4 regions of the Chryseobacterium sp. StRB126 genome follow, and region 3 is predicted to be linked to each of the others. Evidence: riboswitches for the same ligand, from Rfam matches in the RefSeq annotation. Region 3 holds a riboswitch; each other region holds the start of a gene.
What was found. A riboswitch is a leader RNA that binds a small molecule or an ion and turns the genes downstream of it on or off. The one in region 3 is predicted to bind cobalamin.
Positions count from the first base shown of each region.

Region 1: another riboswitch for cobalamin. It lies ahead of CHSO_RS19925 (TonB-dependent receptor plug domain-containing protein); the one in region 3 lies ahead of CHSO_RS00740 (TonB-dependent receptor plug domain-containing protein).
Region 2: another riboswitch for cobalamin. It lies ahead of CHSO_RS19235 (acyl-CoA thioesterase); the one in region 3 lies ahead of CHSO_RS00740 (TonB-dependent receptor plug domain-containing protein).
Region 4: another riboswitch for cobalamin. It lies ahead of metE (5-methyltetrahydropteroyltriglutamate--homocysteine S-methyltransferase); the one in region 3 lies ahead of CHSO_RS00740 (TonB-dependent receptor plug domain-containing protein).

Region 1 covers NZ_AP014624.1:4,419,025-4,422,182, forward strand. Annotated here, with positions in the region: gene CHSO_RS19925 (TonB-dependent receptor plug domain-containing protein) at 1-1,330, opposite strand, end outside; cobalamin riboswitch at 1,364-1,541, opposite strand; gene CHSO_RS19935 (T9SS type A sorting domain-containing protein) at 1,722-3,017, opposite strand.
Region 2 covers NZ_AP014624.1:4,275,665-4,278,822, reverse strand. Annotated here, with positions in the region: gene CHSO_RS19245 (XAC2610-related protein) at 1-291, shown strand, start outside; gene CHSO_RS19240 (HD domain-containing protein) at 299-889, shown strand; gene CHSO_RS19235 (acyl-CoA thioesterase) at 939-1,322, opposite strand; cobalamin riboswitch at 1,438-1,619, opposite strand; gene CHSO_RS19230 (hypothetical protein) at 1,652-2,449, opposite strand; gene CHSO_RS19225 (hypothetical protein) at 2,508-3,158, opposite strand, start outside.
Region 3 covers NZ_AP014624.1:149,367-152,524, reverse strand. Annotated here, with positions in the region: gene CHSO_RS00750 (MbnP family protein) at 1-299, shown strand, start outside; gene CHSO_RS00745 (cytochrome-c peroxidase) at 316-1,359, shown strand; cobalamin riboswitch at 1,454-1,641, shown strand; gene CHSO_RS00740 (TonB-dependent receptor plug domain-containing protein) at 1,700-3,158, shown strand, end outside.
Region 4 covers NZ_AP014624.1:3,047,108-3,050,265, forward strand. Annotated here, with positions in the region: gene CHSO_RS25965 (bacteriocin-like protein) at 1-87, shown strand, start outside; gene CHSO_RS13780 (Lrp/AsnC family transcriptional regulator) at 308-769, opposite strand; cobalamin riboswitch at 959-1,145, shown strand; gene metE (5-methyltetrahydropteroyltriglutamate--homocysteine S-methyltransferase) at 1,319-3,158, shown strand, end outside.

The DNA of each region.
Region 1 (3,158 bases), 1.2 Mb from region 3:
TCTTAAAACCACCAAAATTAAACTCATGGTCCATATCGATATTTAAGGAGGTCTCAGGCTGTAAATTCAGATTCCCGCCCGGCTTCCAATAAAGATCATTAAAAGTAGGATATCTGAAGTTTCTTGAAAAGCTTGCTCCTATATGATACCATTTCAAAGCATTCCATTTTCCCGAAAAGGAATACAGAACCGGAGATGAGATATCTTCTACAAAATCTTTCTTTATACCTGCTTCAAAGCGTAGGTCCTTAGAAACAAAATATTTTATCATTCCGGCTAAAGATCCTATGTTCCGGCTTACACTTCCTATCTCATAACCTTCAGCCTTATTCACCTGGAACTCTCCGATTGCATTGATATTGATTTTGGGAGTTATAAAATAATTAAAATCGTTTTTAAGGATATAATTCTTTCCTTCTGCTCCATTAGATTTAAGCGAATGTATATCTGAAAAATACCTGTAATTATCTTCCGTATAAGCAAATTTAAAGCTGTTGGAGAGATTCACTTTATTGATATCCCAGGAGATCATGCTTCTCAAAGTATTTGCCTTATACTTTGTTCTGTTACCATTTTCCTCGTAAATCACATAATGTTGCGAAGCATCAAATATCTGGCTTTGCCATGAAATAGTCTGAGAATCCGTAATTTTATAAGCAGTTCCTATATTAAAGGTTGTATTGTAATATCTTCCATTGATATTCTTAAATGAAGTCCTGCCTACTACATATTCAGGTACCTCATAATCATTTGTACTTACAGCATAGTTTGCAGAAGCTTTAAAGCTGAATTTATCATTACTGTACGAGCCTTTGAGAAAATTATTATAAGTACCAAAAGATGCTATTTCTGAAAACAGAGAACCATGAAAACCTTTATTAAAATCAAGGTTATTGTTCAAGTGAATACTTCCACCAATAGCCCCAGAACCATAAGTAACACTTCCTCCACCTGCTTTTATTCCAATCTGGTCATATCCAAACAAGGCAATATTGTTGATATCTCCCTGACCTAAAAAATTAGAGTTAATATTAATCCCATTCCAAACAAAAGCTGTCTGTTGAGCTGAAGTTCCCCTGAAAGAAGGTGAAGAAACAGCACCACGGCCGTTTTCTTTGATATAAATGGAAGATTGAAACCTTAATAGCTCAGAAAGATTACTAGAGTTCTTTTCTACATCTTCAATATTAATTGTTTTCACAGGGTGAAACTGCTTCACCTTGTTCATCTGGCTGTCGAAAATATAAATAGTATCAACAACCTTCTCCTGCCCGAAAAGAAAGCCGCCATAAGATGACAAAAACAGTACTAGAGATCTTTTTATATCCATATCCTTCTACTTTTCCTCCGAAAGCAATATGTTTTATTTGATTACTATTCTGGCAGGTCTCCTGACTTTCGCTTTCTGTGCCTTCCCGTTTTATACAGTGGCTGTCTACAGAAATTTCTATTGCGATTTACAGTTGCGGGGACAGTTTGGGAGTTCCACCCAATTCCCTTTTCATTCCAATATACTGGAAACCAAAATTTTTGCAAAGATAGTTTTTTAAATGTATTAGGCAAAAAATGAATTTTATAACAGGTATAAGGAAACCTGAAGATGAAAATAGTGAAGTATAAACTTACAAACCCACTCTTTCATCTCAGTGCTTAAAAAATGGTTGTTCTCAATATTGAAAACAACCATTCATGGTATAACTATTATTAAAATTTGCTAATTTTTACTTCTTGATGAATTTATAACTCTGCTGCTTCCCTCCTTTCTCGGAAAACTGTACTATATAATTTCCTTTTGGTAAAAAGGAAACATCAATCTGATGTTCCATAGCTGTGAACGATTTTACTTTTTGCCCTACCATATTATAAACTTCTGCCTTTTCTATATTTCCGGTCCCTTTAATATATAAAATATCAACTACCGGATTAGGGTAAATTCCTAGTGTATTTTGATCTTTTACAACATCGTTTACTGATAAATATCCCGTAAGATCGAGATAAAACGCTACCATTTGATTGGACGCATTCACTCCCATACCAGCTATCTTTTTTCCGTCCTGAGATATAGCCAAAGGAAGTCCCATAATTACCCCATTGGTATTAATGCCTAAGCTTGTTGCATAGTCATTGAGATTAAGACGTCCATCCGTTTCCGTCCAGATGAAACCTTCTCCAGACATTGGCGGAGCTCCAAATGCCCTGTAAAATCCAATAACCTTTGTTCCATCCCCCGAAACTCCGGTTGCTCCTCCTTTAAAAGAGAATGAAGCATTGGGGTGTGTTATATATGTTAGTCCAGTTCCGGCCTTCCATACATAAGGATTTGGATTTGCCGAACCAATTATTGTATTGCCATCTGTAGAAACAGCTCCTGCTTCTCCTACGTTGTTTCCGTTGTTATCTGTAATGAAACTTTCCACACCATCTACCCATTTTGCACCACTTCTTGTTCCTGTAGACTCATCCTGCCATCCTACCACAACAGTTCCATCTGCACTTATTGCGTTGGCTCTCGAGCTTCGTCCGCTCACCATACTCCCTAGATCTACCACTCCGTTTGTTGCATCCCATTTTACAGCATGGGCATTTGCTGCGGTAAGCCACCCCAGTCCTACAATTGCACTGCCATCAGGAGACATTCCCCATGTAGAACTTACACTGCCATCCCAACCAGTGGGCACAAGTCCACCTCTATTAGTCCATGTAGCAGAGCTCACATCATACGTTGAAATCTCATTAAAGTTTGTCACAGTATTTGTGACTGAGGATGCGATCTTCATTCCGTCATTAGAAACAACCGTTTTTCCAGCTGCCGGATATCCGTTTGATATCGTCCCTATTTGTACAATTCCTGTATTTGCTGTCCACATAAATATTCCACCACCAGTAGTCTGCATGCTTACCACTCCTTTATCAGAAACCGAACCGACATTATAATTCCCAAGTCCCATTACCGAAAGCTGAGCCTCAACTATATTAAAATTAAAAAAGAAACAAACAGCAAGTAATTTAATTGACATTTTGTAAAAATTTCTCATATATTATTATATTTAATTTTAAAAACCAACAGAAACAATATTAACATTATATTTGACTAGGCAAAAGAAATAGGCTTTCACAATTCGTGAATTTTAAAAGAATAAAAAATATAAAACCCTAAT
Region 2 (3,158 bases), 1.4 Mb from region 3:
AGAATGGCTTTTGTAAAAAGTAAAGAACTTACCGACCTGGGATCAAATTATTTTGATTTCTTTGAAACAGATCCGGTTCGTAAACGTATCATTACTTTTGGAAAGGATGGGTGCTGCCGATTTTTCACCACAGAATTTGAAGTAATTCCTCAAAAAGGACTTGATAAGGTGCTTGAAAAAGAAGAGGACAGCAGCGAAGATGGTTATGTGAAAGTTATTATAAAAGAAAAGAAAAACAATAAATGGACTACCAGAACCAAGGTATATCCATCAGATCAATACAATAGATAAAAGTAAGATGAAGATTCAAAAAGAGATTGATTTTATCCTGGCAGTAGATGCCCTGAAAAATGTACAGCGAAGAAATTATAATGCAGATGATTCCAGAAGAGAGAATACAGCAGAGCACTCGTGGCAGATCATTATTTTAGCACAAATCCTTTATCCTTATGCGAAAAATAGAACGGATATAGATTTGTTGAGAGTGATTAGAATGCTTTCCATTCATGACCTTGTGGAGATTGAAGCAGGAGATACTTTCCTTTTCGATGAAGCCGCTATGGTAGGGAAGTTTGAAAGAGAAAAGATTTCTGCACAGAAGATCTTCGGAATTCTGGATGAACCTTTACGTTCGGAATTCTTTAACCTATGGCTTGAATTTGAAGAAGAAGCTACTCCGGATGCAATTTTTGCTTGTTCCATCGATAGAATTATGCCATTCATTCTGAATTCCCATACTTCAGGAAAAAGCTGGACGGAAGCTGGAGTTACCGAAAAGCAAATCAGAAATATGCTTGAAAATGCTATTAACAGAGCATCAGATGAAATGGGAGAGGCTTTTGAACTGCTGCTGAACAGAAGTCTGGAAACAGAAAAAGTTTTAAAGTAAAAAGGATATAAAGTTTCGGGCGGCCAAAGGCCGCCCGAAACTTTTGTATTTATAGTATCTGGATTGGTTTCTTGAATTCATCAATCGCTACAAAAGTAAAATCACCTACAATTGCTTTTTCTCTTTCGTAAGAGTACATTTGTTCTGTGTAGATTTCAACGTTTACCTTCATACTGGTTTTTCCAACGTATGAAACTTTTCCGATAAGCTCTACGATTGTTCCTGCAGGAATTGGCTTTTTAAAATCGATTTTGTCACTGCTTACTGTTACCACTCTTTTTCTTGCGAAACGGGTTGCTGCAATAAAGGCTACTTCATCCATCAGCTGCATGGCAGTACCTCCGAAAAGGGTATCGTAATGATTGGTTGTGTTAGGGAAAACCGCTTTGAAGATTCTGGTTTCGGCAGCTTCAATTCTTTCTTCTGTAGTCATATTTCATTATTAATTAAGGCGAAATGAAATCGTATCAAAACAACAGAATAATGACAGGAACTTTGGAAATCCCTGAAACAATCCATCAGATCAATAAAACTTCAAATCGCGAAAGTTTCTTGTTTAAGAAATCGGCAGGTCTCCTGACTTGTAACATCATTTATCTCCTTCCCATGCCTCGCACAGTGGATCTTTTGATAAAGACTTCAGTTACTTACAGTTGCGCGACAGTCCGTGATTTTCACACGGTTCCCTTTTAATCTGCGGTTATGCAGAACCAGTTTCTGTGATGAATAAGCGTAAACTTTTTCGGTGCAAAAATAATGAATTTATTCCGGATTATGATAAATAATCTGGCTGATTACTCTTCCCTTCTTGATGGTCCAAAGAGTAGTATATCTGTATTCTCCTGTGCCATTAGTCATATAAAGGAAGATATTGTCATTGTCTAAAGAAGTTACTCCTACGTTATTAAAGTCCATGGTAGGCTGGAACATATTTTTAATAGCTTCTCTTACAAAAACAGAACCTCTTCCAGGCTGTTGAAGCCTGATCGACTTGATCTCAGTCATTCCTTCAGGAAGATCATTTCCAATTCCCCATGGCTTTACTTTATCAATGGTAAGAAGTTTTCCTTCTGCGTCTTTTTCCTTCTTGCGGTAACCGGCATTGGATGGATACACATCAATAACAACCTTGCTTCTTTGGGCGGTAGGAATCTTAGGATCGGAATTATCTGTGAAGATGAGTGATCTTCCGTTTTTAGATTTAGAAGGAGTATAGGCTGGAAGCTGATCCACAAAGGCGATACGTTCTTTATTTACCATTCCCTCTTTGTCAAGCGTTTCATAGCGTACAAACGGTTTGTCTTCGTCTTGTTTTTCAGGATATTTAATCCAGATCCATTCCGTTTCTCCCGGAGCAGGTTTTACATAAACAAAAACATCCCCTTTACGCATACGGATCTTGTCTACAATTTTTCTGTAGTTATCCTTATGTACGCGTACATTGGCATATCCTTCTTCAGCTTTTACAACCCCAAAAGGAACTTTGTTCTGACCTTTAACGAAGGCTAAAGAAAAAATACTGAATGCAGATAGATAAAACGCTTTGTTTACTGAAATCATCTTAATAAATTTTAGATTTCCAAATATATAAATTAAATGCTTTTCAGCAGTATACAGACTATTTTTTAATTTGATTAATATCCATTGTATAAATTTCGTTCGCGAGAATTTTGTCGAAAACAAACTGAGGTTGAGTATAAATATCAACTTTATCAATTGTTTGTACAGAAAACTGACCTGTTCCAATCATTTTCTCGGTTTGCTTTTTCTTGCTTTCATCAGACATCATAAAGAAGAGTGATTTAAGTCTTTTTCCTTCATTACGCTTGTAGTAAAGGTTTTCTTCGCGTTCAAAATTTTTATCTTCAGAATATTTCGCATTGTCGATGAGGCTTTTTCTATCTTTCCCTCTCATATCGTCTATTAATAAAAGGTCTTTATGTTTATTTACAAAAGCTCTTGGAAACAGAAAGCTTAATACCGGGCTTGAAATCAGTTTACTGAATGCCATACTTCCTATGAATCTGGGCTCAGTTTCAGGATAGAACATAAATGCTTTTACAACGGATAAACTCATCCAGTTAAAAGCTTTTGCTCCCAATAAACCTGAACATCCGTTTGTTACAATACGTACTTCTTCAATATGCTGCCTTTCCTGCTTCAAAATCTCACTGGGAATGATAGAAGTTACGTAATCTGCCTTTTCTCCAAACTCCTCTTTTTCCATTGGAAAAATTTCATTGCCATTGCTTTCTCTTTTGGGAAGATG
Region 3 (3,158 bases):
AAGGATCTGAAGGAAATTTTACTCAGGGAGTAGATGCCTACAGGGAGGTTACCTTAGACTTGCCTAAAAATGCAATAGTAGATAACAAAGCACCTAAAATTACTGTTAAAGCAGACTTTGATAAATTATTGACAGGTAAAATCAACACCATTGTATTGGTTACCGGAACAGGATCAGATGGTAATGCCACTCCGAATATCCATACAGCCAATCAAATGATAAAGTTTGTGGATAACTTAGGTGGAAATGGTTCCAGTGATATTTCCGGAATGTTTTCTGTAAGCAGTGTTGAAAACTAGATTTATCCCAGCTGCAATGGAAAAAGGAATAAGTATTTTAGCGATTTTTATACTGTTAATCTCTTGTAATAACGATCATTATGAGCCGGTTCCGCTTGATAATCCGCAATTATCACTCAATATTCCTTTGGGGTTTCCGGAGCTCAATACTTCGGTGAATTCCAATAGACCTACAAAATATGGGGTGGAGCTGGGAGAGAAGCTATTTCATGAAAAAAGACTGAGTGCAGATAATACCATTTCCTGCTCCAGCTGTCACATTCAGGGAAATGCTTTTGCGGATAACAATGTTCAGGCGATAGGTATTCAGAATAGAGTAGGGCTGCGGAATGTACCGACTATTCAGAACATGATGTTTATGAAGTTTTATAATTGGGACGGGAATATTCTTCAATTGGAAAACCAATCGCTGGTTCCTATTATCACTCATGAAGAAATGGGTTCTTCTATTTTGGAAGTCATTGGTAAAATAAAGGATGATCTTCTATATAAAGATTTATTCAGAAAAGCCTTTGGAGATGAAACCGTTACTCCGGAAAGAATTTATAAAAGTATTGCACAGTATGAATACACGCTAATTTCCGCTAATAGCAAGTATGATAAAGTAAAACGAAATGAAGGGGAAACTTTTACAGATAACGAAGCTCAGGGGTACCGGACTTTTCAACAAAAATGTGTAAGCTGCCATAGCACAGAGCTTTTTACCGATCAGAGCTTCAGAAATATTGGATTTCCACTAAATACCAATACCAATGAGGCAGGACGTGGGAGAGTAACAGGTCTTCCGCAAGATTATATGAGCTTTAGGGTTCCTTCATTAAGAAATGTAGAATATACGGCTCCTTATGGAAGTTTCGGGCAGTTTCCAACTTTAAAAGCCGTTCTTGATTATTTTGATAAAGGGGTTCTGGATGCTGATAATCTTGATCCTATCTTTAAAAACAATGGAAACACAATTCCTCTCACAGAACAGGAAAAGACTAATCTTATCTTGTTTATGAAAACTTTGAGCGACCGTGAATTTGTGAAAGATAAGCAAAGAAACTCCAATAGAAATTGATTGTTTAAATCCCGTTACAAGCTAACGGGATTTTTCATGTTTATGCATTGATAATCATTTTATTCTGCATCACATTGTATCTGGCAGGATTTTTATATCTTTGCCGAAATTTGGTGAGCCGTAACAGGCTCTTAAAAGGGAATCCGGTGAAAATCCGGAACAGACCCGCTGCTGTAAGCTCCACGCCAAAGTTTTTGAAGAATATATCCACTGTTTTTACGAATGGGAAGGATTTCAAAAATGGAGTAAGTCAGAAGACCTGCCAGAATAAATAAACGTTTGACGCTTTCGTGGAATAAAGCTTAGGACTACAATGATGCTGTGCAGTAAATGCTGTGCTTTGTCATTGCTTTTCTTATATCCATTAGCGTCATCATTATCCCTGAATGAGCTAATGGTGGCAAAACTGACTACATCTCAACTTCATAAAATTGTTTTCACAATAAGTGTGTTAACATCACAATTCTTGTTTTCTCAAACCAAGAAAAAAGATACTATTAAAGAAGAAGCTATAAAGGCGGTCAATATTTACAAAAAGAACTTTAAGGAGATCTTACCGGCCCAGACTTTACAGGGCGAAGAGCTCGAAAGGCTGAACAGCCACTCTGTTGCCGATGCGTTGAGGTACTTTTCAGGAATTCAGATCAAAGATTATGGTGGAATGGGTGGTTTGAAGACCGTCAATATCCGAAGTATGGGCAGCCAGCATGTAGGAGTATTCTATGATGGTATTCAATTAGGTAATGCCCAAAACGGATTGGTAGACCTGGGAAGATATTCTCTGGATGATCTGGAAGAAATTTCATTGTACAACGGGCAGAAAAGTGAGATTTTCCAACCCGCAAAAGACTTCGGGTCATCAGGATCAATTTATTTACAACCCAAAACACCAGTATTTACAGGAAATAGAAAAACCAATCTTACCATAAGAGCCAAAAGTGCCTCCATTGATTTATTTAATCCTTCTTTTCGGTTAGAGCAGAAGATATCAAAACGGATAGCAGCAAGCTTTAGTGCAGAATTTCTCCAGAGCGATGGTCTTTACAAATTTCGTTATGGCAGGAAGTTTCCCAATGGTACAACAGCTTCTGATACCATTTCTAAAAGATATGATTCAGATATTAAAGCAAAACGCTTTGAAACATCTGTGAATGGAACTTTGAATAACGGAAACTGGAATATTCGAGGTTATGGTTATATTTCAAACCGTGGGATTCCTGCCCCTATTGTGAAAAATCGCTTTAAGGCCAGAGGAGCAAGAATGTTGGATGAAAATTATTTTGTACAGGCCAATTTCAGGAAAAAGCTGTTTCCTAAGTTTGAAACACAGCTGAAGGCAAAATTTGCCTATGATTACACTTATTTCAATGATACGGTACGATCTCAATCCGGGATGCCTGCGAAAAATACTTATATTCAAAGGGAGGTTTATGTTTCCTCTTCCAATTTATATTCAATTACCCCTAATTGGGATGTCAGTTTAAACGGAGATTTCCAGTACAATAACCTTGATGCTGATTTGTATAATTTTTCTTATCCTACCCGTTATACAAGCCTGGTTGCATTGGCCACAACCTATCAGTGGAACAGATTTAAATTCTTGGGAAGCTTGTTAGGTACATTTACTTCAGAAAAGGTCAAAATGAATATCAAACCTGATGACAGAAGAGAATGGACTCCTGCTTTCTTCATGAGCTATCAGCCTGCTTCTATACCGGAACTTACCCTTAGAGCTTTCTATAAAAATATCTTCAGGCTCCCAACATTTAACGATTTGTATTATACCAGCGTTGGAAATA
Region 4 (3,158 bases), 2.6 Mb from region 3:
GTTGTTGGAAACGCTTTATGCCAAACACAATGTGTAGTTAATGGTGTAATCCACATCAAATTATTAGAGTGTGGTTCTACTTGCTAATCAGCAGCTCCATTAAAAGTTAAAAATATACCGCTCTGAAAAGAGCGGTTTTGTTTTTTTGGACATATCCTTTTGCAGTTTAAGCAAATACCTTGTAGAGTTCTTGTCATTGTCATTCTAAATGGAATGAAACAAAGTGGAATGAAAAATCTACTAAAAATGGACAAGATTCAGATTCGGAACACTATTTATTGGTTACACGTTCATAGCTACATTCGCTCTATAAAGTAAGGCCGTGATTATTCTTAACTTCAGCCATTACAAATGTACTGTGTGTACTTCCTATAGAATCTACAGAACCCAGTTTATTGAAAACAAAGTCCTGGTAATGCTTCATATCCCGAACCTGAACCTTTAAGAGAAAATCAAAATCTCCGGAAATGTTGTAGCATTCCGCCACTTCTGGAATTTCCAGAATTTCTTTTACAAAATCATAGCCTACCGAACGATCATGAATCTTTAATTTGATCTGACAAAATACCGTAAATCCACGGTTAAGCTTTTCAGCATCCAAAACGGCAGCATATCTCTTCACAAAACCTTCCTGTTCAAGCCTTTTTACCCGTTCAAAAACAGGAGAAGGGGACAGATTAATCTCCTTTGCAAGCTCTTTAACCGTCAGTTTTGCATTATTCTGAAGCAGTTTCAGCAGTTTTATATCCTTATCATCAAGTTGTTCCACAGAATATTATTCTTTTAAGGTTTAAAATCATTCAAATTTACAGAATTATATCCTGTTAAAATACAAACTAAAAGCAATATTAACCGAATAAAACACTTTTAATTGAATATATATTCTGTTTAAGTAATTTTACACAAAATTAAAATCTATTATTAAACTTAATATTGATAATAGATCAGTTCTTTACCATCTTCATCAAACAGGAAAGGTTTTACTTAACGTAGATTAATAGGGAATCGTGTGAGAATCACGAGCTGTCGCGCAACTGTAAGTAACACACCAAAGGTTTCTGTCCTTGGATATCCACTGCCAAAAGCGGGAAGGATGACGGAAACTGTTACAAGTCAGGAGACCTGCCTTTACTGAATTGACAATGCTTTCGCGGTCTGAAGCTTTTGAGTCATACAGATGATATTGGCAATGCATTTTCCTTTTGGAGAATTGTATTATTTGCCTGTATCATTGACTTCAGAGATTTTCTTACCCTACAAAGCATTCCGAAGCATTTTAAAGAGCTTTAAAATAAAGTGTAATCTAAAATTTGTAAAAATGCAAACTCACATTCTGGGCTATCCGCGTATTGGTAGCAAAAGAGAACTTAAGAAAGCCTGCGAACAGTATTGGTCAGGTAAAATTGTTTTGGAAGAACTTCTTACAGCAGGAAGAACTATCTGCAGCCAGAACTGGAACCTTCAGAAAGAAGCCGGAATAGATCTTATTCCGTGTAATGATTTTTCTTATTACGATCAGGTATTGGATATGAGCCTGGTAATAGGAGCCATTCCTACACGCTATCATGAAGTAGCGCTTAAAAAAAACAATTCTGAACTGGATCTTTATTTTGCGATGGCCAGAGGCTATCAGAAAGACGGATTGGACATTACAGCGATGGAAATGACCAAATGGTTTGATACCAATTACCATTATATTGTTCCGGAATTTTATAACAACCAGCAGTTTAAGCTTACTTCAGATAAAATTTTCAATGAATTTGCTGGTGCTAAACAGGCAGGAATCAATGCAAAACCTGCGATTATCGGTCTGATCTCTTATTTACTGTTAGGGAAGGAAAAAGAAGAAGGATTTGATAAACTGGATCTTGCTCACAATCTACTCTCTGTTTACGTAGAGATATTATCAAAACTTCAGGCTCAAGGTGCTGAATGGATTCAGTTTGACGAACCCTTCCTTGCATTAGATATTACAGAAAAAGCACAAGAAACCTATACTTTTGTGTACGCTGAGCTTAGAAGACTGTTCCCAAAACTGAAATTCATTATAGCCACTTATTTTGAAGGCCTAAAGAACAACTTATCACTTTCAGTTTCGCTTCCAGTCAATGTGTTGCATATTGATTTGGTAAGAAGTCCGGAACAGTTAGAAGACGTTCTTCATGCTATTCCTGAAAACCTGAGCTTATCTCTTGGAGTGGTAGACGGAAGAAACATCTGGAAAAATGATTATGAAAAATCGTTGTCTTTTATTACAAAAGCAGTTGAAAAATTGGGACCTGAGAGGGTTTTCATCGCTCCATCAAGTTCACTTTTGCATTCACCATGTGATGTAGACTTTGAAACCAGTCTCGATCCCGAAATAAAAAACTGGCTGGCTTTCGCTAAACAAAAGGTAAAAGAAGTGGTATCCCTTAAAGAATTGGCATCCGGAACCTCTGAAAGTCCTATTTTACAGGATTTTGAGGATAATAAGAAAGCAATTTCAGACAGAAAAACGTCTCCACTCATCCATAATGAAGAAGTAAAATTAAGAGCAGCATCTGTTACGGAACAAGATTCACAAAGAAAAAATCCGTTCAATATCCGTAAAGAAGAGCAACAAAAGACCTTACAGCTTCCATTATTTCCTACAACCACTATCGGGTCATTTCCACAAACTGCTGAAGTAAGAAGCTGGAGAGCAAAATTCAAAAAAGGAGAATTAACGGCAGAGCAATATGATGCTTTATTAAAAGAGGAAACCCAGAGAACCATTCGCTGGCAGGAAAACATCGGAATTGATGTTCTTGTTCATGGAGAATATGAGCGTAATGATATGGTGGAATATTTCGGAGAACAGCTGAAAGGGTTTATCTTCACTAAAAATGGCTGGGTACAAAGCTATGGAAGCCGTTGTGTAAAACCTCCGATCATTTTTGGAGACGTTTTCCGCCCGGAACCTATGACGATTTACTGGTCTCAATATGCCCAATCTCAAACCAATCAATGGGTAAAAGGAATGTTAACAGGTCCTGTTACTATTCTACAATGGTCATTTGTACGTGACGATCAGCCCCGCTCCGAAACCTGTAAACAAATTGCCTTGGCCATCCGTGATGAAGTTCAGGATCTGGAGAAAGCAGGAATCAGAATTATTCAGATTGATGAACCAGCTA